One region of the Flavobacterium crocinum genome, then DNA from elsewhere that is predicted to be linked to it. Evidence: riboswitches for the same ligand, from Rfam matches in the RefSeq annotation. Region 1 holds a riboswitch; each other region holds the start of a gene.
What was found. A riboswitch is a leader RNA that binds a small molecule or an ion and turns the genes downstream of it on or off. The one in region 1 is predicted to bind S-adenosylmethionine.
Positions count from the first base shown of each region.

Region 2: it holds a riboswitch for S-adenosylmethionine, as region 1 does, so the genes downstream of both, HYN56_RS07740 (alpha/beta fold hydrolase) here and HYN56_RS23585 (TlpA disulfide reductase family protein) in region 1, are expected to answer to the same signal.
Region 3: it holds a riboswitch for S-adenosylmethionine, as region 1 does, so the genes downstream of both, HYN56_RS07815 (homocysteine S-methyltransferase family protein) here and HYN56_RS23585 (TlpA disulfide reductase family protein) in region 1, are expected to answer to the same signal.

Region 1 is NZ_CP029255.1:5,563,874-5,572,309, reverse strand. Features, by position in the region: gene HYN56_RS23595 (TonB-dependent receptor plug domain-containing protein) at 1-1,620, shown strand, start outside; gene HYN56_RS23590 (hypothetical protein) at 1,985-2,347, shown strand; SAM riboswitch class I at 2,603-2,702, shown strand; gene HYN56_RS23585 (TlpA disulfide reductase family protein) at 2,957-3,946, shown strand; gene HYN56_RS23580 (aminotransferase class V-fold PLP-dependent enzyme) at 4,128-5,600, shown strand; gene HYN56_RS23575 (cupin domain-containing protein) at 5,819-6,292, shown strand; gene HYN56_RS23570 (bestrophin family protein) at 6,285-7,202, opposite strand; gene HYN56_RS23565 (polysaccharide deacetylase family protein) at 7,391-8,170, shown strand; gene HYN56_RS23560 (PAS domain-containing sensor histidine kinase) at 8,394-8,436, shown strand, end outside.
Region 2 is NZ_CP029255.1:1,664,740-1,673,175, reverse strand. Features, by position in the region: gene thrA (bifunctional aspartate kinase/homoserine dehydrogenase I) at 1-2,230, opposite strand, end outside; gene HYN56_RS07740 (alpha/beta fold hydrolase) at 2,232-3,215, opposite strand; SAM riboswitch class I at 3,294-3,402, opposite strand; gene HYN56_RS07735 (hypothetical protein) at 3,592-3,792, opposite strand; gene HYN56_RS07725 (homoserine dehydrogenase family protein) at 4,441-5,529, opposite strand; gene HYN56_RS07720 (O-acetylhomoserine aminocarboxypropyltransferase/cysteine synthase family protein) at 5,763-7,067, opposite strand; gene HYN56_RS07715 (hypothetical protein) at 7,150-7,335, opposite strand; gene metK (methionine adenosyltransferase) at 8,018-8,436, shown strand, end outside.
Region 3 is NZ_CP029255.1:1,685,563-1,693,998, forward strand. Features, by position in the region: gene HYN56_RS07810 (NAD(P)/FAD-dependent oxidoreductase) at 123-1,175, shown strand; SAM riboswitch class I at 1,537-1,653, shown strand; gene HYN56_RS07815 (homocysteine S-methyltransferase family protein) at 1,989-2,993, shown strand; gene HYN56_RS07820 (PDDEXK nuclease domain-containing protein) at 3,113-4,114, shown strand; gene metH (methionine synthase) at 4,358-7,033, shown strand; gene metF (methylenetetrahydrofolate reductase [NAD(P)H]) at 7,195-8,151, shown strand.

The DNA of each region.
Region 1 (8,436 bases):
CCATTTGGAACTCAGGCAGACATTAGTGTTGATGGCGGAAGTTTTGAACAGACCGTTGTTTTATTAAACGGAGCGAAAGTAATCGATTCTCAAACAGCTCACAATATGCTGAATTTGCCTCTTCCGGTTGAAGTTATTGAAAGAATTGAGGTAGTTCGTGGACCGGCTGCAAGAATTTATGGAATTAACAGCTTAACCGGAGCGATTAACATTATTACTAAAAAACCAACCGATTCAGGATTTTTGGTAAGTACTTACGCTGGTTCAAATTTTGAAAAAGATACTCAGGATACTGGTGATACGTTCTACGGAACAGGAATTCAGGCTGGAGCCGTTTTAGGTAAAGAGAAACAACAGCATTTAATTTTTGCTTCTCATGATAAAAGCAATGGTTACCGATACAATACGGCATTTGAAAACAATAAAATTTTCTATCAGGGAAATGTGCAGATCAATGATTCTAATGAAATTTTAGGCTCTGCTGGATACATCAATAATGGTTTTGGTGCCAACGGATTCTATGCAGCACCGGGTGATATCAATTCTACTGAAATTGTACAGACAACTTTTGCCAACATTCAGTCAAAACATGCTATTACAGAAAACTGGAAAATTATGCCAAGAGTAACCTATCGTTATAACTATGACGATTATCGTTATTTAGGAAACTCAAATTTAGCTGTTGGAAGAAGCCAGCATTATACCAATTCGATTGCAGGAGAATTAAACTCTACAGTTAAATTGTCTAAAGGAGAAATTGGTTTTGGAGCAGAATTTAGAAATGAAAACATTCATTCTTCTAATATTGGAGATCACGATCGCGAAAATGTAGGCGTATATGCCGAATACAGAACGAGTTTTACGGAAAAATTCGATGTAAACATTGGAACTTATTTAAATTACAATTCAGATTACAAATGGCAGATTTATCCGGGAATCGATGCTAGTTATGCGATTACAGATGCCTTTAAAATTATTGGTAATGTAGGAACAAGTCAAAGAATTCCATCATTTACAGATTTATATTTGAAACAAACTGGAAATATTGGAAATACTGATTTAGATTCAGAAAATGCTTTTCAAAGTGAAATTGGTTTCAAATACAATAAAAAAGCCTTGAGTTTGAATGCGAATTATTTCTACAGAAAAATTGACAATTACATCGACTGGATGCGTAATGCGACAACAGTGCCATGGCAAAGTCAGAATACAGGAGATTTAAATACAAACGGAATCAATTTACGTGGTATTTACCGATTTGATTTTTCTAAAGATTCTCGTTTGAATATTCTTTTAGCGTACACCTATTTAGATTCTGAATTTAAAAGTTCACGTACAGAAATATACTCAAAGTATCTTATTTCTTCTTTAAAACATCAAATTACCAATACGATAGATTATCAGTTTAAAAATTTCTCTGTTTTGTTTGCAACACGTTTCAACGAGAGAATCACCGGGCCGTCTTATTGGGTAAATGATTTTAGAGTAAGTCAGTCTATTCATAAATTCACGATCTTTTTAGATGCGCAGAATATATTTAATGCGACTTATTACGAAGTAGGAGCAGTGCCATTGCCTTCAAGATGGTTTACTTTGGGAGTGAAATTAGTTACTTTTTAAAATTACTTTATTAGTTAGAATAGGGGCTGTCTTAAAACTAAAAGACAGCCCCTATTTGCGTTATAATTTTTAATGTTCCGTAGGAACATTTCATCGGGAGAAAATCATATTATTATCCGTAATTACGTTCCGTAGGAATGTTTCATTTAGACATCATTTTTTAATAATCTAACGCATCAGACGTTCCTACGGAACGTTAATTTGGGAGGTCTTTATTTTTTTTACCGATGAAACATTCCTATGGAATGAGAATCGAAGTGAAAAATAAATCAATTGCTGTTATATAAAATTTATAAGAAATACTGTAAAATAAGCCGTTTTATAAGTAGTTACTTAGCATTTGTAAATATTTAAAACATTTATTATGAAAGCTTTATTGAAATTGAAAGCCGTTTTTTTAGTAGTTGTGATCGGATTATTTTCTTCATGTAAAAAAAATGACGGCTATAGCGATAAAATAGATACAAATTCAGTTCCTGTTGAGACGGTGCAAAAGACAAAAGACACAGCAGAAGTTACAGGGACTAGTTCTGGCGGGACTTCACCTGCAGCAAAAAGTATTCAAATTACAAATATGGAAAAAGAAGGAGTTGAAAGTACAGCGGGTACAGGAACCGGACCAGGAGAAAGTCCGGAAGATGGTGCAACCTATACACCTTCAAAAGGAGTGCTGAAAGACAGTGTAAAACTGGAGACGGAAAGCGCCAAAAGAAGAAAAAATAAATAAACGTTGAAGATAAAATCTAAGCTCATTTCAAAACGAAATGAGTTTTTTTTATGCTTTTTAAAAAGGTATTAATTTAATCTAAAGCGCTAAATGGTAAAAATAATTCAAAATTGTTTTTATTTTAATTGTTTGTTATATAGTGTTTTATAATAGGTTTTAAACATTTTTTAAAATTAATTTGAAAAAATAATATTAAATACTACTAATTTGATAGAATTAATATATATATTTGTATCACAGAAAAGTTCTGAATGATACTTATCCAGAAAGACTGAGGGAATAGGCCCATTGACGTCTTAGCAACCTGTTGCCGAATAAGGTGCTAAATCCTTCCGCCGCGGCGGACAGATAAGAAAAGATTTCCTCAAAATCTGAATAAGATCATCTTTGTAAAACTTTTTATTTTTTAAAATGAAAACAGATTCAACTTTATACGCCGGTTACGAACTTTTGAACGTAATGTTCGAAGAAAACAGTCTTGCCTTTTTTCGAATGCGCCGCAAGTAAAATTCTCTCAATAATTTTTTAAAACAATATTTTCTAAAGACCATTTTGAAATAGGTCTCAGGAATTCTTTTGTCCAATCTTAAACTAAAAATCAAAATAAAAATGAAAAAAATAATCTTAGGTTTTGCCTTGTTTTTGGGATTTGCACAAACTCAGGCACAGGAAAGTAATTTACAATTAAAAGGAACAGTTGTAGATACTGTTGCACAATATGTTTATCTGCAAAAATTCCATAATAAAATGTTTACCACAATTGATTCGGTAAAGGTAAAAGACGGCAATTTTAGTTTTAAGACTAAAGTAAAAACGCCGGAATTATACGGTTTAAGCGTCAATACAGAAAGTAGTCCGCTTTATGTTTTTCTTGAAAAAGGACCAATTACGGTAAAATTAAATCCAAAGAAATATTACAGTAATTCTGTTGTAGAAGGTTCTGTTTCTCAGGATTTGTTTGAAACTTATAAAAAATCGAAAGATATAGAAATTAGTAAATTCATTACAGAGAATCCTAAATCAATAGTTTCGGCTTATGTGTTGTACAGAAACTGGTCATATAGACTGTCGCCGGAACAAATCAGAGAAAATATTGCTTTGCTGGATAAAAGCCTTCAGACGACTACTTACGTTAAAGAACTAAAAGATCTGGCTCTTGTTTTAGACGGTTTGGCTGTTGGAAAAAAAGCGCCTGATTTTACAGCCAATGATCCAAATGGAAAGCCAATTCGTTTTTATGAAAATTTAAAGGGTTACACTTTAGTCGATTTCTGGGCTTCATGGTGTGGTCCTTGCCGAAGAGAGAACCCAAATATTGTAAAAGCGTATAAAGAATTTCATGATAAAGGATTCAATATTGTCGGGATTTCTTTAGACAAAAAGAAAGAAAACTGGATCAAAGGAATTCAGGATGATAATCTGACCTGGATACATGTTTCTGATTTGCTTTTCTGGAATAGTGCAGTTGCCAAATTATACGGAATAAGAGCAATTCCCGGTAATTATTTAGTGGATTCGAACGGAGTAATTGTAGCTAAAAATCTTCAGGGAGAAGAATTACATACGACGTTAAAATCGCTTTTGGATAAAAAGATTTAAGTATAGATCCACACAATCTTGTCATCCTGAGCGGATGCGAAGGATCTTCGTAAGTAGCTCCTCAAAGGAAAGAACCAATCTTTGTAGAATATAGGACGAAGATTCTTCCTTCGTCAGAATGACAAGATTGATAAAAAGTTTGCAAAAAATATTACATTATTAAATTAAAAATGATAAGGAAATGAATGCTATTGAGACAACAAAAGAACCAATTGAGTTAGAGTGTTACTTCTCTAAATTTAGAGAAAATACAGTAGGAATCGATCATACTTTTGAATCGGTTTACGGAGAACAAAATCTAGTTTATGCCGACTGGGTTGCCAGCGGAAGATTATACGTTCCGATCGAGGATATTATGCTCAACAAAATGGGACCAATGATTGCCAATACACATTCATTTTCCAGTCAGACCGGAAAGGCTTCGACTTATGCTTATCAGCACGCAAGAGAAATTATTAAGAAATCGGTAAATGCCAATGCATCGGATGTTTTGGTAACAACGGGAACCGGAATGACAGCTGCTTTATCTAAATTGCAGCGTATTATGGGTTTGCGAAGCGATTATAAAGAAGACAGACCAGTGGTTTTTATAACTCACATGGAACATCATTCGAATCAGGTTCCGTGGTACGAAACCAATGCCGAAGTGGTGATTTTACAGCCAGATGAAAATAATTTGGTAGATCCAAAAGTACTGTCGGAAGAAATTAAAAAATATGCGGACAGAAGTTTGAAAATTGGTTCGTTTACAGCTTGTTCCAATGTTACGGGAATTATTACGCCTTACCATGAATTAGCGAAAATCATGCATCAAAACGGCGGACTTTGTTTTGTTGATTTTGCTGCTTCTGCACCTTATGTCAAAATCGATATGCATCCAAAAGATCCGGAAGCGCAATTGGACGCCATTTTCTTTTCGCCTCACAAATTCCTAGGCGGACCAGGAACAAGCGGTGTTTTGGTTTTTAATGAAAAATTATATCAATCTGATTTTCCGGATAATCCGGGCGGGGGAAATGTAAAATGGACCAATCCGCTTGGGAAATATTGTTACAGCGATGTGATTGAAGTTCGCGAAGATGGAGGAACTCCAGGATTTTTGCAAGTTATTAGAGCTGCTCTGGCTTTAGAATTAAAAGAGCAGATGGGAGTAGAGAACATCCAAAAAAGAGAAAAAGAACTTCTGAATCTTTGTTTTTCAAGGCTTCAAAAAATTCAGGGTTTATCTATTCTGGGAGACCTAACGACAGAAAGAATTGGCTGTGTTTCCCTTGTGATTGAAGATATTCATTACAATTTGATCGTAAGACTTTTGAATGACCGTTTCGGAATTCAGGTTCGCGGTGGCTGGTCGTGTGCGAGTACTTATGCGCATTATTTGTTCAATATTAATGAGAAGAAATCGGCAGAAATTACCAATGAATTATTGGAGAGAAATCAAACCAATAAACCGGGCTGGGTTCGTTTGTCTTTACACCCGATTACGACGAATGAAGAGCTTTTCTATATCTGTGATGCGATTGAGAAAGTAGCTTCGAATTATAAAAAATGGCAGAAAGATTACGAATATAATCCCGCGTCGAATGAATTTGAAAATCCTAAAATAAAAGATTCTATAACAAATGAGGTAAAAGATTGGTTTAAGTTAGATTAGTTAGTTTTTTTAACCTAACAGGTTTTCAAAACCTGTTAGGTTTTTATTAAAATTTAATAAACACATAGAAATATAGGTTTTTTAATTAGTAAAGAAGATGAAAAAAGAAGCTAGTTTCTAACACATAGGAGTTAACTATGTGTTTTTAACTAAATGAAATGCCTTTTAAACGCAAAGAAAAACTATGTTTCTATGTGTTTAAAAAAATAAATTAAAATATGAAAACAATTCCAAGAAGAGTCGTAACAGGTTTACGAAATGGAAAATCAATAATAGAACAAGACAATATTGTAACCAATGTTTCAGAGCATTTTCCGGGATTAATTATTTCGGATGTTTGGTCAACTGATACTACTCCCGCAAAATACGAGGAAAAAGAAATAGAGAATACTGCTTTTCCGAATACACCCAAAAACGGAAGTTATTTTCGTTATGTACAAATTCCGCCCGATAAAGATTTAGGAATTGTGGCACCAGAAGGGCAGCCTCATCCGTTAATGCATCAAACCGATACCTTAGATTATATTGTGATTTTAGCTGGAGAAATTTATCTTATTGTAGACGAAGAGGAAACTTTACTACAGGCGGGTGATATTGTAATTCAGCGCGGAACCAATCATGCTTGGAGCAACCGTTCAGATTTGCCTTGTATTCAGTTGGCTGTTTTACTGGATGCTGAATCAATTAAGTAATATAATAATCACTATTTGTTTTTAACGGATTAATTTTTTTATCATTTAATTCCAACAATGTATTTTCGATCATTTCGGCCATCGTATCCAAAGCAAGGTCATTGGGTTGTTTACCAAACGGATCTTCCAGTTCATCGGCGATGGCTTCGAGTGCAACAAAAGTGTAGGCAATAAATACAATGATAAACGGCGTAATCCAGCCTAATGTTTCAACGAATCCAAATGGAAGCATAAAACAATAAATATAAACGGTGCGATGCAATAATACACTATAAGTATAAGGAATAGGAGTGCTGGCAATTCGTTCGCATCCGCCTACGATATCTGAAAGTTTGTTCAGATTTTCTTCAAAAGCCAATTGTGTTACGCTGTCAATTTTACCATCTGCTTTTGCTTTTTTGATCCAGTTTCCGAGTTCTCTTAAAATGATGATTGGTTTGTACCGAACTTCTTTTAGACTTTCAGCAAATTCATTTTCAAGTAATCGTTTTAAATCTTCTTCAGAATCAGTATGTCTAAGCTGATGCTTTAAACTGTAAACAAAGGCGATAAGAAGATTTGTAAACTCATCGCGTTTCGTTTCGTATTCTTTATCATTAATAAGAGAAATGCTTTGTCTGGCAAGGGAACGGGTATCATTGAGAAGTGCGCCCCAAAGTTTTCTTCCTTCCCAAAAACGATCATAACTTACATTGTTTCTAAAGCCAAGAAATATAGCAAGCGTTATTCCGAATAACGTAAAAGCAGCCGGATTGATGTGCAGATTATGTTCTAATAAAAAGGGTTTAAAACAGACCACAGCAAGAGAAAACAAAAGTAATAACAGAAGTCTAGGAAGTAATTGTGGTAAAACAGAGCCATTCCACTCAAAGAGCATTTTGAACCAATTCGTTTTTTTCTTGATAATCATTGGATAAGTAAGGAATTATGATACTATAAAAGTAACTAAAACTACAGTATTTTGGAGTATAAAAACAATAAGAATATTTGTTTTTGTTAATTGAAAAAGCCTAAGTAAAAGAGCTCAAAAATTTTTATATTTGAGATATTCTATTCGATAAAAGCACAGTTGAAGTTTCATTTTAATTAAAGCACTTTATGAAGGTATTTTTTATTAGAACAATGTTGTTTTTAATGTTCTTAACTATTTTTTCCTGTGATACCAAAAAAGAAAAACCGGAACCAAAGCCATATAAAGCAGGTGTAATTTTATCTTTTGACGACGCTTATGTCGATGAATGGGCTGAAGCAGATAGTGTACTGAAAAAATACAAATGGAGAGCTACGTTTAATGTCTGCAGGATAGATTCTATTGGAGCTCCTGAAATTAAAAAGCTTCTTGAAATGCAAAAATATGGTCACGAAATTGCAGGTCACGGATATCACCATTACAATGCCGTAAAATTTGTACAGCAAAATGGAATAGATGCTTATATGAAACAAGAAATAGATCCTATGATTGTTTCTATGAAAAAGAAAGGATTTAAAGTGACTTCTTTTGCTTATCCTTACGGTGAGAGATCAGAAGAACTGGACAAAGCTTTGTCTCCGGATTTTAAAATAATTAGAGGAAGAGCCTTTGGAGGTGAAATTCCGGAAAAGCAAGACAGTTATTTTAATAATTCAAAAATTGTATTTGCTTTTGATATTGACAATAGTCACATTCATTTTAGCATTCCATACCTTTTAGAATTACTGGATTATGCTAAAAAAAATAATAAAATTCTGATTTTATGCAGTCATAAACCAGTTAAAAATGTAACCGAAAATTATCAGACCAAAATTGAAACCTTGGAATTTGTTTGTAAATACATGAAACTTAATGATCTTAAATTTTATACTTTGTCAGATTTAGATGATTTGATTTATAAAAAATAACAGATTTTAATTTCATTAATTCTTACTGAAAATAGATTTAGATATTGGTCTGGAATACACTTGTAAATAATTCACTACGTGTAATAAAATTAATTATATTAGCTTTTACAAAAACAAGTGAGTGTCTCTATTTCACTGGCTAAAAAACAAATTGAGCTAAAAATCATGATGTTTTACCATATTGATTAAAAAATAACGGAGCTTTTATACATTAAGTGAAACAATGGAGTTAACAGAAAATCAAGATTTATTTCAAGCCATTTTTG
Region 2 (8,436 bases), 2.0 Mb from region 1:
CTTCTAGATTTCCTTTATCATTCTGCAAATCTCCAGACAATTCTCCAATATATCTCAACACGTGATTTGGCTGTTGATCTGCTTTTATTTTAGCATAAATTGGATCGAATTCTTTTAATTTCGTCAAGAAATCGGCAGCGCTTCCTTCACGTAAATGCTCCGGAATTAGGTTCTGAATTGAGATTTCTTCAAACTCATTTTGCAAATCTAACTCTCTTGCCAAGATTAATAATTTTCTACCAACATCATTTCCGCATAAATCTTCACGCGGATCTGGTTCTGTATATCCGTTATCAATCGCTTCCTGCAAGATTTCGCTGAAAGGCGCCTCTTTTGCAGAGAAATTATTGAATAAATAACTTAATGTTCCAGAGAAAACTCCTTTTATTTTTGTAATATTTTCACCCGAAAGGTGCAATAATTTAATTGTATCAATTAAAGGCAATCCTGCACCAACATTGGTTTCGTATAAATAATTCTTTTGGTTTTCTGCCAAAGCTTTTCTTAATTCTTTGTAGAAACCATAGCTTAATGTATTAGCCACTTTATTAGACGAAATCAAATCGAAACTGCTTTCTACTAACGGAATATAATTCTCAACGAAAGCTGCACTTGCCGTATTGTCAATCGCAATTAAGTTTTCTAAATGATGTTCATTGGCGTAAGCAATAATATCTTTTATAGTATAAGCTTCACCTTTGTTTTCAATTTCGCTTTTCCAATTGCCATTAACACCATATTTGTTTAAAAGCAGTTTTTTAGAATTCGCTATAGCGAAAACATTCAATTTAATGTCTTTACGTTTTTCAATTGCCGAAGCCGATTCTAAAATCTGATTGATTAAAGTTCCGCCCACTAATCCGTGACCGAAAATCGCAATGTTGATTTTCTTTGAAACTCCAAAGATCTCTCCGTGAATAACGTTCAGCGCTTTGTTTAATTCCTCTTTTTTAACAACCAAACTCACGTTTTTACCGGTTACGGTATTGTTGAATAAAATAGGAACAATTTTATTTTTAATTAAAGCAGTGTAAGGTTTGTGGAAAGTACTTAAATCCTGTCCGATAATCGAAATTACAGAGACATTGTCTGTAACCGTAATCTGATTTACATCTTTAGAATAAAAGTCATTTTCGAATTCTTTTTCTAATTCTACAACTGCTGTAGTTGCTTTATCAGTCGCTACAACCAATCCGATTCCTCTTTCTGATGAACCTTGAGAAATAATACTCACACTGATATTGTGATCTCCCATTACTTTAAAAATTCGGGCATCAACTCCCGCTTTTCCAAGTAATCCGCGTCCTTCAAGATTTACAAGAGATACATTTTCTAAAACAGAAAGCGTCTTAATTCCTTCTTTAGAAGAATCTGAAGTGATTAAAGTTCCTCTGTTTTCATGATTAAAAGTATTTAAAATACGAAGCGGAATATTTTTTTCTAATAATGGAATAATCGTTTTGGCATGCAAAATTGTAGCTCCAAAATTTGCCAGCTCGTTTGCTTCGTTGAAAGATAAATATTCAATTTTCTTAGCATCGGCAACCAAATCAGGATTTGCTGTATAGATTCCGTCTACATGCGTGAAGTTTTGTAATTCTTCGGCATTTAAATAATTTGCGATTAACGAAGCGGTATAGTTACTGCCATTTCTACCTAAAGTAGTTGTGTCGTTGTTGTTATTAGATCCAATGAAGCCTGTAACTATATTAACCGTTTCTCCGTTATGTTCTTTAAAATAATTTACTACGTTTTTCTTAGAAAGCTGCTCTAAAGGCTGTGCATCGCCAAATTTAGAATCGGTTTTCAGCAAATCTCTTGTATCTACAAAATTGGCTGGAATTCCTTTTTCTACTAAAATAGCTGTCAACAGCTTAGCTGAAAGTAATTCACCTTTAGACAATATCTGATCTTTAATTTTTTTGCTGTAATCGCCAATTAAACTTACACCTTCAAAAAGTTTATCTAAGACATTAAATTCTTCAGACAAATCAACTTGTGGATAATCTGATATTTGATATTTTTTGAAGTTTTCTAATAACTCTTTATAACTGCCGTTTTTAGCAGCAATGCTTAAGATAAATTCCAATTCGTCTGTAGCATTTCCGCGTGCAGAAACTACAACGGCAATTTTTTCACCTTGATTTACTTTATCAGAAATGATTGAAACAACTTTGTTAAGTCCTTCTCCGTTTGCTAACGATTTACCTCCAAATTTTAATACTTTCATTTTATTTCTTTATTGTTTCTGCCTTAAAAATGTCGGCAAGTAAATGATCTAATTGTTTGTACTCGATTAAAAAAGCGTCATGTCCGTGAACCGAATCAATTTCGCTATAGAAAACATTGTCTTTAAATTTCTTTAATTCTTCGTAGGTTTCGACATTTTCTTTGGCCGTAAAAAATAAGTCTGAATTGATTCCTACGATATGAATTGAAGCTTTTGTTTTGGACAATAAGTCTTCGAAACTTTCACTATTTCTGGTAATATCAATTGTTTTAAGCAACTGATTCATTAATTTATAAGAAGACAACTGAAATCTTTGTTGCAGTTTTTTTCCGTGATGTGCCAGCCAGCTTTCGATATTAAAAATCAGTAGCTCCTGATTGATTGTTCTTTGGAATTTCTCTTTGAAAGATTCTGGCGAACGATAACAAAGCATAGCATGAATTCTAGCGTCTTCGATTGGTTTTGAAGAATTATTCAAAATTTGTTCTTGCAGAAAACAATTAGCAATAAGCCAGTCTGTCGATTTCCAGTCGCTCGCAATTGGAATAAGGTTTTCTGTGATGTTTGGTTCTAAAGCTAAGATTTCCCAGGCAATTCCACCTCCAACTGAACCTCCGATAATCGCAAAAAGTTTTTCAATCTGTAAAGCTTTTATACCTTCGATAAAGATTCTGGCAATATCTCTGGCCGTAAAATCAAGATAGTTTTCGATTAAAAAAGAATTGGTTCCATTTCCCGGAACATCAAAAGCTAAAATGGTATAAACAGCAGTGTCTATGGTTTTACCTTCTCCAATTAAGTCATTCCACCAACCGTTTTCGCCTGTAACCTGAGAGTTTCCTGTTAAGGCGTGATTAACCAAAACGATTGGCGCACTGTGCAGGGGCTGGCCTGCCAATGTAAAACGTAATGGTATATCATGATAAGATGCATCACTTTCTGTGATGAATTCCTGAATTATAATAGGGTTTGGTATATTTTCCAATTTCAAATCTGTTGTATTATGATTTGTATATGGAAATATTAGAAAGAAAAAACTAGAGTAAACTAGAAAAAAATCTTGTTGTTATCTTTCCACGTTTGGGCGTGGTAGAATGTAGCACCTTCTTCGTTTTACCGAAGGGTTGCTAAGGATTCATCGGGTCTAATCCCTCGTCCTTTCTTTATAACATTTCAATACGTGTTTGAACTTAACAGTGCAAATTAACTACTATTTTCTTTAACAAACAAATTTTATCTAAAAGTGTTTGTTAAATTTCTGAGACTTACTTTAGCAAAAACTATTATACGCAAAAATTTACCGAACAAAAATGCCCAGTAAAATTAAGCAGGTTTTACCCTAGTTTATGTCGCTTTGCAGTTTAGATGAAAAGCGTTTCATTTTCTTTTGAATACATCAAAAACAATAAAGAATTGGGTGCTTTTTTTTCAGCGCTTTTATCCGTTTCGTTCATTCCAAATCTTGGATGAGCCAATTCGTTTGTTGGCGGCGGATTGTTTCTTCTTGTCCTTTTTTCTTTCAAGTCAGAAATCTTTTTTGCTAAGTAGTTCAATGTGCTCATGATATTAAGTTTTTAAGTTAAGTTGCGTTTTATAATCTTTATTTCTATTTTATTTTTCTGTTAAGCCCCTTGATGAAATAAAAAAACCCTTTTGGTTTTTTAGATACCAAAAGGGTTTAAGTTTTTCAAACTCATTTATACTTTTAGTATCAACAGACGGGTGCGCAAATAAGCGCGACAGTAAACATCTTGTTCATCTGTAAGGATTTATTCATCTGTGATTTATATTGTTTATTTAAATTCTGCATTTTTCTATAATTAAAAAGCCTCCCAATGTTCTTTGGGAGGCTTTTACTAATATATTGTGTTTTACAATTATTTAAGCAATAGGCGACCCAGCCTCGGTTATAACCGAAATGGCACAAAACATTTTGTTGACTTTTAAGTTCATCTTGATTTCTAGTAGTTTTTGGGTACAACAAATATGCAACTATTATTTTTATTACACAAATAATATTCAGGAATTTAATTACAAAAAACGTTAAAAAACTATTGTTTTGTGTTAAAAAAAATTGCAAAAAACAGCAATCATGATAAAATAAAGTAAAAAACTTACAAAAATTACAAATTTTAACTTTCTAAAATTCCTTAACGCATCAGTTTATCAAAGAACAATTAATTGATTTTCAGTATATTTTTTTCAAATTATTACAACCATACAGCTTCTTTATTTCTAATTTTTTCGGTTACTTTTAGAATATCGGCTATTATTCCTCTTGAAATTGCTTGTTTACAAGCAGAAGCACTCTGAATCACAATTGGAACATTGGCGTAAGATTGTGTGAAAATTTCAAAAATGGTATCGGATCCTTTTAATTTTCCAATTGGAGAATCAGCAGGTTCCGAAATCAATTTGACTTCCAATTTGTTTTTCTCGACATCAAATTCACCAATGTATCTTAAAACATGATTTTCTGCCTGTGTAATCTTAGCGACTTTAAAAGATTTGTCGATAGCATCTTTATTCAGCACCCCATTTTTTTCCAGGTGCTCATCTGTGATAAAGGGTTTTATCTGAATGTCTGAAAACTCAAAATCTTTTCCGATTTCTCTGGCCAATATCAAAAGCTTTCTTGCTGTGTCATTTCCGGATAAATCTTCTTTAAATGTAGATTTCATTAATCCTAAAAGACTGGCATCTTTTAAAACTGAAGAAAACGAAACATCTTCTGCCGAAAATCTATTGAAGACATAACTCAAATTATCTGAGAAAACGCCCCGAATCTTGGTGATTTTTTCTCCGGAATAATACAAATCTCTCAAAGTCTGCAAAACCGGAATTCCGGTATCTACTGAAGTTTCATATAGAAATTCTTTGTCATACTTTTTAAGATCAGCCCTTAGTTCTTTGTATAAGTCTATCGGAAGTGTATTGGCTTTTTTGTTTACAGCAACGATATTAAATCCGTTTTTGATTAACGTATTATAATGTTTCACCAATTCATCACTTGCTGTTGCATCTACGGCAATCAGGTTTTCGAATTCATTTTCTTGTGCAAATTCGACTATATCTTCTACTTTAAAAGGAACTGCCAATTGTCTGAAATTGGTTTCCCAGGCATAACCTACTCCTTCTTTTTCAAAAAAAGCGACCGTCGAATTGGTTATAATTGGAAAATGAAAATCGACATTTTTACTTTCCAGAAAAAATTCCTGACTTTCGATAATCTGATTAATCAAAGTACTTCCGATATTCCCAATTCCAAAAAGGATGATATTTATTTTAAGCTTTGACATAATTTTTAATTTTTGAAACCATATAAGCAATAATAAGTTCATTTAATTGCCGTGTATATAGCAGTTCTTTGATTTAAAATTAGACGCACTGCTGTGCGTCTCTACAGTGCATTTTTTCTAAAATGAACTTATATTACTTATATGGTTTAATTTATAAAGATGTTTTTCATAAAAAATTACCTTTAGCAAAACCACTCGCTAAAGGCAATCTTTCAAACAAAAAACAAAAAAACCTAGTTCTTATTGATGCTGTATTGCGAAAGCGAAACACTTTCAAAAACAGCTTGCAGATCAGCAATTAAATCCTCTATATCTTCAATTCCCACAGACAGACGAACCAAATCTTTAGAAACTCCTGTTTCGATTTGTTCTTCATCTGTTAATTGCTGATGCGTCGTACTTGCCGGATGAATGATTAATGATTTTGTATCACCAATATTAGCCAGCAGAGAAAATAATTTAGTATCATCTACCACTTTTTTAGCAGCGTCAAAACCTCCTTTAAGTCCAAAAGTGATAATACCGCTTTGACCTTCAGGCAGATATTCTTTAGCTAAATCATAATATTTATTTGATTTCAGTCCTGGATAGTTTACCCAAACCACCTCATCTTGTTTCTCTAACCATTCAGCCAAAGCCAAAGCATTTTCGCTGTGCTTCTTAATTCGAATTGGAAGTGTTTCCAAACCTTGAATAATCTGAAAAGCATTAAACGGACTCAAAGCGGCACCAAAATCACGCAGCCCTTCAATTCGAACTTTTGCAATAAAAGCCGCATTTCCTAAAGCTTCATGATATACTAATCCGTGGTAACCTGCAGATGGTTCTGTAAATTCAGGGAATTTTCCGTTTGCCCAGTCAAAATTTCCGGCATCAACAATAACGCCTCCTAATGAAGTTCCGTTTCCAGCGATATATTTAGTTAAGGAGTGAATTACAATATCGGCACCGTATTTAATTGGGTTTAATAAATAAGGTGTCGCAACTGTATTATCTACTATAAATGGCACTTTGAATGCTTTGGCTTGCACCGAAATTCCTTTTAAATCCAAAACGTCTAATTTTGGATTTCCAAGAGATTCCACAAAGAAAGCTCTTGTATTTTCTTTTGCTGCCTTAGTAAAGTTTTCCGGTTTTGACGGATCTACAAATGTGGTTGTGATTCCTAATCTTGGTAATGTAACTTTTAAAAGATTATACGTTCCTCCATATAAGCTGTTCGACGCTACGATATGATCTCCAGCTTTTAGCAAAGTCAATAAAGTGGTCGAAATTGCCGATGCTCCAGAAGCAGTTACTACAGCTCCTATTCCACCTTCAAGTGCGGCAAGTCGCTGTTCTAAAACATCGTTTGTTGGATTGTTCAATCTTGTGTAGATAAATCCTGCTTCGGCTAGACCAAATAAATTGGCTGCATGATCTGCATTATTAAATACGTATGAAGATGTTTGATAAATAGGCACGGCTCTGGTTCCTGCGTTTTTAGTTACGTCGTGTCCTGCGTGAAGTGCGTTTGTTGCGAATTTTTGTGTGCTCATGATTTCTTAGTTTTTTAGGTATTGTTAATACGTTTATATATTTTAATTGATATTGATTTTTAAAATTGTTCTTGTATTTGATTTAAGCAAAAAGATCTTCTGCAGCTTCTTCTAAATCATACAAATGAAACAGTAATGATTTTTGAGTTTTAACACTTTGTTCCGGATTGTATTTTACCGTTTCTGATGATTCTTCAGTATTATTATTTAAAGAATTATTTCTTAATAAGTATTGAAATGCAATTGTATTGATATCTAATGTATTCATGATTTAAAATTTTAAGAGTTTGAAATAAAAAAAGCCCTTTCGGATGGCTTACCAAAAGGGCTTATAGTTGAAACTATAACAAAGATTCGATCTTTCACTTTTGGCAACAGCAACTTTGGATACACATTGGCATCTTACAACACATCATCATTTTATTTACTGTTGAATTTTTCATTTCTTAATTACTTTAATTTTTGATTTAATAAAAAAACCTCTGCTGTTGGGCAGAGGTTCTTATTGTATTTTGTAGACTTAAGTACTAAACAATAGAGTTACTCTGCGGATTGTTCCGACATCATACAACACATATTTTTAGCAGTTAAATTCATTTTCTTATTGTTTTACAGGGCAAATTTGAGAACTTTTTTTCAAACCACCAAACAAAAATCAAATTATTTTCCATTACCCTATCAAAATACTATGCTATTGTTAAATTTCTGCTATAAAAAATAAAAAAAGTTGAACTTTAATTTGCAAATCAAAATGGTTTTATACCTTTGCACCCGAAACAGAGGAAAAATTTGAACTGATTGCAACCTCTTCATAATGAAATGATTCATTATGAATGCCGAAAGAATCCTTTCAGCAGTAAAAAATGCTAAAGCAGACACTCTCCTTTAGCCCTTTTTAGCAATCATTTCCTCGCTTAAATTTAAAATTAATACATTTTTATTACATTATTATGGCTTATTTATTTACGTCAGAATCTGTTAGTGAAGGGCATCCAGACAAAGTTGCAGATCAAATTTCGGACGCTTTAATTGACAACTTTTTGGCATTTGACGCTGACTCAAAAGTAGCTTGTGAAACATTAGTTACAACTGGTCAGGTAATTTTAGCAGGTGAAGTAAAATCGAATACTTATCTAGATGTACAGCATATTGCACGTGAGGTAATCCGTAAAATTGGATATACTAAAAGTGAATATATGTTTGAAGCGAATTCTTGTGGAATTCTTTCAGCAATTCACGAGCAGTCTGCAGACATTAACCAAGGTGTTGACAGAGCTAAGCCAGAAGAGCAAGGTGCAGGTGACCAGGGAATGATGTTTGGTTACGCTACAAATGAAACTGAAAACTACATGCCATTGGCATTAGATTT
Region 3 (8,436 bases), 2.0 Mb from region 1:
TAACGTCGGGTTTCAACCCAATGAATGAAATTTCAAAAGAAATGAATGATAAAAATCATTGAAAGTAGAATAAATTATTCGTTTCTTTGTATTATTAAGAATGATTATAAACAACAACCATAATGATTAAAACAGATATACTTATAATTGGAGCAGGCCCAACAGGTTTATTTGCCGTTTTCGAGGCAGGATTATTAAAATTAAAATGCCACATTTTAGATGCTTTGCCTCAGCCAGGCGGACAGCTTTCAGAATTATATCCTAAAAAGCCTATTTACGATATTCCAGGTTTTCCAGAAGTATTAGCCGGAGATTTAGTTGACGGTTTAATGGAACAAATCAAGCAATTTGAGCCAGGATTTACATTAGGAGAACGTGCTGAAACTATTGATAAACAAGAAGACGGATCTTTCATTGTAACCTCAAACAAAGGAACTAAATTTCACGCGCCAGTTATTGCAATCGCGGGAGGTTTAGGGAGTTTTGAGCCTCGTAAACCACTTATCGAAGATATCGAGTTTTATGAAGATAAAGGAGTAAAATACTTCATCAAAAATCCGGAGAAATTCAGAGATAAAAGAGTTGTAATTGCAGGAGGAGGAGATTCAGCTTTAGACTGGTCAATTTTCTTAGCAAACGTAGCTTCCGAGGTAACTTTGATTCACAGAAGAAACGAATTCAGAGGCGCTTTAGATTCTGTAGAAAAAGTACAGGAATTAAAATCAGCTGGAAAAATTAAATTAATCACGCCAGCTGAAGTTATAGGAATCAACGGTGCTGAGCATGTTGAATCATTAGATATCGAAGAAAACGGCGCACACCGTAAAATCGAGTGTGACTATTTCATCCCACTTTTCGGATTAACACCAAAATTAGGTCCAATTGGAGACTGGGGATTAGAAATAGAGAAAAATGCCATCAAAGTAAATAATGCATTAGATTACCAGACGAATATTCCGGGAATCTTCGCTATTGGAGATATCAACACTTACCCAGGAAAATTAAAGTTGATCCTTTGTGGTTTCCACGAAGCAACTTTAATGTGCCAGGCTGCTTATTCAATCATCAACCCAGGTAAGAAATACGTATTGAAATATACAACAGTATCTGGAGTAGACGGTTTCGACGGAACTCGTAAAGAAGCGCCAAAAGCGGTTGTGAAGGCGATAGTCTAAGGTTTTAAGTTGCTAAGACACTAAGATTCTAAGATTTTTATATAGAAAGCTCAAACTTTTAGTTTGGGCTTTATTTTTTTAGAAAACACATAAAAATATAGCCAGTGGTTTCAACCACTGGAACACAACGAATAGACACAAAGTATTACCGCAACATATAAACACAATGTATAATTACAATACGTTTCCCGTGGTTAAAACCACGGGCTATATTTGAAAACAAGAACTAAATTTCAAACTTGGGATCTCAGCATATCAAAACTTAGAACCTTAGCATCTTAGTCCCTCAGCACCTTACAAAAAAAACATTTGCAAATCGAAACCCTATTTCATACCTTTGCGCTGTTCTTAAAATTATTGTTCGTTATCACGAAAGGCGGAGGGATAGACCCGATGAAACCTTAGCAACCCTTTATCATAAAGAAGGTGCTAAATTCTACTTTATACGACATTTTCCAGTATTAAAGATAGATAACACAAATACATACTCGTATTTCTCAAAACTTTTCTCGATAACATATAATATTTACTGAAACAGATTCTGTATCAGGAGCGAATCATTGGCGCATTTTTGCAGTCAGTAGTTCCCGCTTTTCGTTGCAATCATTTTGTCCGCCGCGGCGGACAAAATGATTTCCACTTCAATCGGGGCTAATGAGCCAGCAATAGTGCACTTTTGGAATTAATGTGAAAAAAATATCCGAAGTTTAAACCTAACAGGTTTTAAAAACCTGTTAGGTTTAAACTTCACAATCATAATAAAAAACTTAGCATCTTAGAACCTTAGTGTCTTAGAAGCTAAAACAAAAGAATATGGCAATTACGATAAAAGAAGCAATAAAAAAAAATATCCTAATCCTTGACGGAGCAATGGGAACAATGTTGCAGCGCTATAATTTCTCTGAAGAAGATTTTAGAGGAGAGCGTTTCAAAGATTTTCCGCATCCATTAAAAGGAAACAACGATTTACTATCCCTAACACAACCACAAGCGATTCGCGATGTACATGCCGCTTATTATGAAGCCGGTGCTGACATTGTAGAAACCAATACCTTTTCAGGAACGACAATCGGTATGGCCGATTATCACATGGAAGATTTGGTTTACGAGTTAAACTACGAATCGGCAAAAATCGCAAGACAAGTAGCCGATGAGTTTACCGCAAAAAATCCGGAAAAACCACGTTTCGTAGCCGGTTCAATCGGGCCGACAAACCGTACAGCAAGTATGTCACCAGATGTAAACGATCCAGGTTACAGAGCCGTAACGTTCGACGATTTACGAATTGCGTACAAACAACAAGCAGAAGCTTTAATGGACGGTGGCTGTGATTTGCTTTTAGTAGAAACGATTTTCGATACTTTAAACGCAAAAGCGGCGCTTTTTGCAATCGAAGAAGTAAAAGAAGAACGCAATCTTGATATTCCAATCATGGTTTCAGGAACGATTACAGATGCTTCAGGAAGAACACTTTCAGGACAAACTGTTGAAGCATTTTTAATTTCCGTTTCGCATATTCCGTTATTAAGTGTAGGATTCAATTGCGCTCTTGGAGCCGATTTATTGAAACCGTATTTAAAAACATTAGCGCATAACACAAGCTTTAATGTTTCGGCGCATCCAAACGCAGGATTGCCAAACGCTTTCGGACAATACGATGAAACACCAGAACAAACTCAAGTTTTTATTAAAGAATATTTAGAGGATAATTTGATTAATATAATCGGTGGTTGTTGCGGAACAACGCCAGATCATATCCGATTAATGGCTGAGGTTGCGAAGGATTATAAACCTAGAGTTGCGCCGGTTTTTGAGTAATATTCACATTCCTACAAGGTTTTCAAAACCTTGTAGGTTAGGATGAAGAAAAAAGTTCCGAAAGAACAATACATTTTGTAGTAAAGGAATTTATTCCGTTGAAATTGTAAAAGACAATTATGAGTTTAGAGAAACAACCTTATAATGAACTTATAGATAAAATTGGTAGTTTGTTGCAACAAGGAAGGCAACAGGCTGTGCAATCTGTCAATACAATTTTAGTGCAGACTTATTGGTATGTTGGTCAACATATTGTAGAGTTTGAGCAAAAAGGAAATCAAAAAGCTGAATACGGAAGTCAATTACTGGATACGCTTTCTAATGATTTGACACAAAAGTATGGTAAAGGTTTTGGTCGTTCGAATCTTTTTCAGATACGTCAATTTTATATCAAGTTTCAAAATATCCAGACACTGTCTGGACAATTAACTTGGAGTCATTATACAGAGATATTAAAATCAAATAATGATTTAGAATTGGGTTTTTATGCTAAACAATGTCAGCATGAGCGTTGGAGCGTAAGAGAATTAAAACGTCAAATGAAGAGTTCATTGTTTGAAAGATTAGCTTTAAGCAAGGAAAAAGAAGGCGTTTTGAAATTGGCTAAAGAAGGACATATTGTAGAAAATGCAGAAGATTTGATTAAAGATCCATTTGTATTGGATTTTTTAAATATTCCTGAACAATATCAATATTTAGAAAATGAACTGGAAGAAAAAATCATTTCCAATTTACAGCAGTTCATTATGGAAATGGGAAAAGGATTCGCTTTTATAGGCAGACAATACCGAATGAGCATTGGGGGAAAACATTTTTATTTGGATTTGCTTTTTTATCATCGAATATTGAAATGTTTTGTTTTGGTAGATTTAAAAAGAGGCGAAATTGATCATCAGGATATTGGTCAAATGAATTTGTATCTGAATTATTTTAAAAAGGAAGAAGCAACAGAAGGAGATAATGAACCAATTGGTATTGTATTGGGAGCACACAAAAATCATATTTTGGTTGAATATGCAACGGATAGTATAACAAATAAAGTGTTATTGAGTAAATATCAACTGTATTTGCCAGATAAAAAAACACTTCAAAATCAGTTGGACAGATTGTTGGAAGAATAAAGAATAAAAAATAGGAACTCGGTAAACATAAACGTCTTATGAAACCAAGTTTGCGTGAGGGATAGAAGTGAAAAGCCCACAGCCTGACGAAGGAAGAGCGAGGACTTGTAACGGATAGCCCGGTTCGCCGCGGCGAAACACGCCCAAAATATTAAAAGAATAGAGGTTTAAAAACCTTAAAAAATATAGAATAAAAAAACTTAGAACCTTAGTATCTCAGGATCTTAGTAACTTTAAAAAAAAATGAAAGAAAAAAGAAGAGACCTTGTATTATCAGGATTAGAACCGTTGATCATCACGCCGGAAAGTGTTTTCGTGAATGTTGGTGAGCGTACAAATGTAACAGGTTCAAGAAAATTCTTGAGACTAATCAAGGAAGAGAAATATGACGAGGCGCTTGATATTGCAAGACAACAGGTAGAAGGCGGGGCACAGATCATCGATATTAATATGGATGAAGGAATGCTTGACGGTGTTACTGCAATGACTAAATTTTTGAATTTAATTGCGGCTGAACCAGACATTTCAAGAGTTCCGATTATGATTGACAGTTCGAAATGGGAAATCATTGAAGCAGGTCTAAAAGTAGTACAAGGAAAAAGCGTTGTAAACTCGATTTCGTTAAAAGAAGGAGAAGAAGCTTTTATTCACCACGCCAAATTAATCAAACGTTACGGAGCGGCGGCGATTGTTATGGCTTTCGACGAAGTAGGTCAGGCGGATAATTACGATCGTCGAGTAGAGATTTGTCAGCGTTCGTATGATATTTTGGTGAACAAAGTAGGATTCCCTCCGCAGGATATTATTTTCGATTTGAATATTTTCCCAGTTGCAACGGGAATGGAAGAGCATAGATTGAACGCATTGGATTTCTTTAGAGGAACAAAATGGGTTCGTGAAAACTTGCCTCATGCACATATTAGTGGTGGAGTAAGTAATGTTTCGTTTTCTTTTAGAGGAAATGATACAGTTCGTGAAGCGATGCACTCGGTGTTTTTATATCACGCAATCAAAAACGGAATGACGATGGGAATCGTAAATCCGGAGATGTTGACGATTTACGATGATATTCCGAAAGACTTATTAGAACACGTTGAAGACGTAATTTTAGATAGACGCGATGATGCTACGGAACGACTTTTAGATTTTGCCGACAGCGTAAAAGGTGAAGCAAAAAGCGATGAAAAAACGGTTCAGGAATGGCGTTTAGGAACGGTTCAAGAGCGTATTACACATTCTCTTGTGAAAGGAATTGACGCTTTTATTGAAGAAGATGTAGAAGAAGCACGTTTGGCAGCAACAAAACCTATTGAAGTTATCGAAATCAATTTGATGACGGGAATGAATGTGGTTGGAGATTTATTCGGAAGCGGAAAAATGTTCCTGCCTCAGGTGGTAAAATCGGCTCGTGTAATGAAAAAAGCGGTGGCGTATTTATTGCCTTTTATCGAAGCGAGCAAACAAGCGGGGGACAAACAAGGAAACGGAAAAATCTTGATGGCAACCGTAAAAGGCGACGTTCACGATATTGGTAAAAACATCGTTTCGGTGGTTTTGGCTTGTAACAATTATGAGATTGTAGATTTAGGTGTTATGGTGCCTCCGGAAAAAATTATTTCGGCTGCAATTGAGCATAATGTAGATATCATCGGATTAAGCGGATTGATAACGCCTTCGCTTGACGAAATGGTGTATTTGGCCAAAGAATTAGACAAACAAGGAATTAAAATCCCGATTATGATTGGTGGTGCAACCACTTCACGCGCGCATACGGCCGTGAAAATTGCACCTCAATACAGAGAAACTGTAATTCACGTTAACGATGCTTCGAGAGCCGTTACCGTTGCCGGAAACCTGTTAGATCATAACAGAAAAATATACGCGGCAGATATTCGTGCAGAATATGATTCTTTTAGAGAAACGTTCTTAAATCGTTCAAGAGACAAAAATTTCTTAACGATTGAAGATGCTCGTAAAAACAAATTACCATTGGATTGGAGTGAATATACTCCAGTTAAACCAAAAGTAATTGGTGCACAAACGATCGAAGTAGAATTGGATGTTTTGGTTCCGTATATCGACTGGACGCCATTTTTCCAGACTTGGGAATTGTACGGAAAATATCCAGCAATTTTAACGGATGAGGTTGTGGGCGAACAAGCGACTTCGGTTTTTAACGATGCTCAAGCAATGCTGAAAGTAATTCTGGAAGAGAAAAAACTGAAAGCAAAAGGTATTTACGGAATTTTCCCTGCAAATCAGGTAAATGACGATGATATCGAATTACGCGATGAAAACGGAAAAGTTTTAGAGAAATTCTTAACACTTCGTCAGCAGTCTCAAAAAACTAAAGGTGCACCAAACATCGCTTTAGCCGATTTTATTCTGCCAAAAGAAAGCGGAATAGAAGATTACATGGGAGCTTTTTGTGTAACAACTGGTTTTGGTGTTGACGAATGGGCTGCGGAATACGAAAAGAATTTAGACGATTATAATTCGATTATGGTGAAAGCGCTTGCCGATCGTTTTGCTGAGGCTTTCGCCGAATATCTTCACGAGCGAGTTCGTAAAGATTTCTGGGGTTATGACAGCGAAGAATCGTTAACCAACGAAGAATTGATTAAGGAAAATTATAAAGGAATTCGTCCGGCACCGGGTTATCCGGCTTGTCCTGATCACTTAGAAAAACCAACGATTTGGAAACTTTTAAATGTAGCCGAAGAAATTGGAGTGACTTTGACAGAAAGCATGGCGATGTGGCCAGCTTCATCGGTTTCAGGATATTATTTCGGAAATCCAAAAAGCCGCTATTTCGGACTCGGAAAAATAAAAGAAGATCAGGTTGTAGATTACGCCAAACGACGCAATGTTCCAACGGATTACGCCATGAAATGGTTAAATCCTAATATAGCAGATTAAAAATATAGTCGAAAGTCAAAAGTCGTAAAGTCCGAAAGAAAAGGCTTTGGACTTTAGACTTTCAGACTTTAAACTAAAAGATTGATTTAAGTTTTTGATTTCAGATTTTTTACACGAACTAAAAACTCAAAACACTTAACTCATAACCCATAACTTAAAAAATGAAAGTAACAGAGCATATAGAAAACGCCAAAGGAAAAACATTATTCTCATTTGAAATTATTCCGCCTCAAAAGGGGAAGAGCATTCAGGAATTATACGATAATATTGATCCGTTGATGGAATTTAATCCGCCATTTATTGATGTAACGACTTCTCGTGAAGAATATATTTACATTGATAAAGGTAACGGACTTTTGGATAAGAAATTAACTCGTATGCGTCCGGGAACGCTTGGAATTTGCGCTTCTATAAAACACAAATACAATGTTGACACTGTTCCGCATTTGCTTTGCGGTGGTTTTACCAAAGAAGAAACCGAGTATATGCTGGTTGATTGTCATTATTTAGGAATCAACAATGTAATGGCGCTTCGTGGTGATGCAATGAAAGACGAACAGTCTTTTGTGCCAAAAGCAGGAGGAAATCATTACGCAGTTGATTTGGTGAAACAAATTAAAGATTTAAACTGCGGGCAATACCTTCACGAAGTAATCGATACCGATAACAAAGCAGATTTTTGTATTGGTGTTGCAGGATATCCGGAAAAACATTTAGAATCTCCATCTTTACAATCTGATTTAAAAAGATTAAAAGAAAAAGTAGACGCAGGAGCTGATTATGTGGTAACACAAATGTTTTTTGACAACTCAAAATATTTTGCCTTTGTAGAAAAAGCAAGAGAAATGGGCATCACAATTCCGATTATTCCTGGAATTAAGCCAATTGCTGTTCAAAGACATTTACAGGTTTTACCGCAAATTTTCAGAATCGATTTACCTGAAGATTTAATCGATGCGGTTGATAAATGCAAAAATAATGCTGAAATCAAACAAGTCGGAATCGAATGGGCGATTCAGCAGTCATTAGAATTAAAAGCTGCCGGAGTTCCGTTTTTACACTATTATTCAATGGGGAAGTCGGAGAACATTCGTCAGATCGCGAGTCAGGTTTTTTAAGGTTTTTTTCCTGATACAACGTTCGTTTTGTCATTTCGACGAAGGAGAAATCTTCACGAGAAGCTCGACAAAGATTGGATTCTCTTTGCGGAGTTACTTGCGAAGATTTCTCCTTCGTCGAAATGACAAGAATGTGACTAAAGTGTAGTTTGTCATTCCGAGGAACGAGGAATCTCACTCGGGTGTCGACAAAGATTGGCAATCTACTTTGCGGAGTTTTTAGTGTGATTTCTCTTTCGTCGAAATGACAAAAAGCTTGGAATTTGGTATTTTTTTTATTGGAAT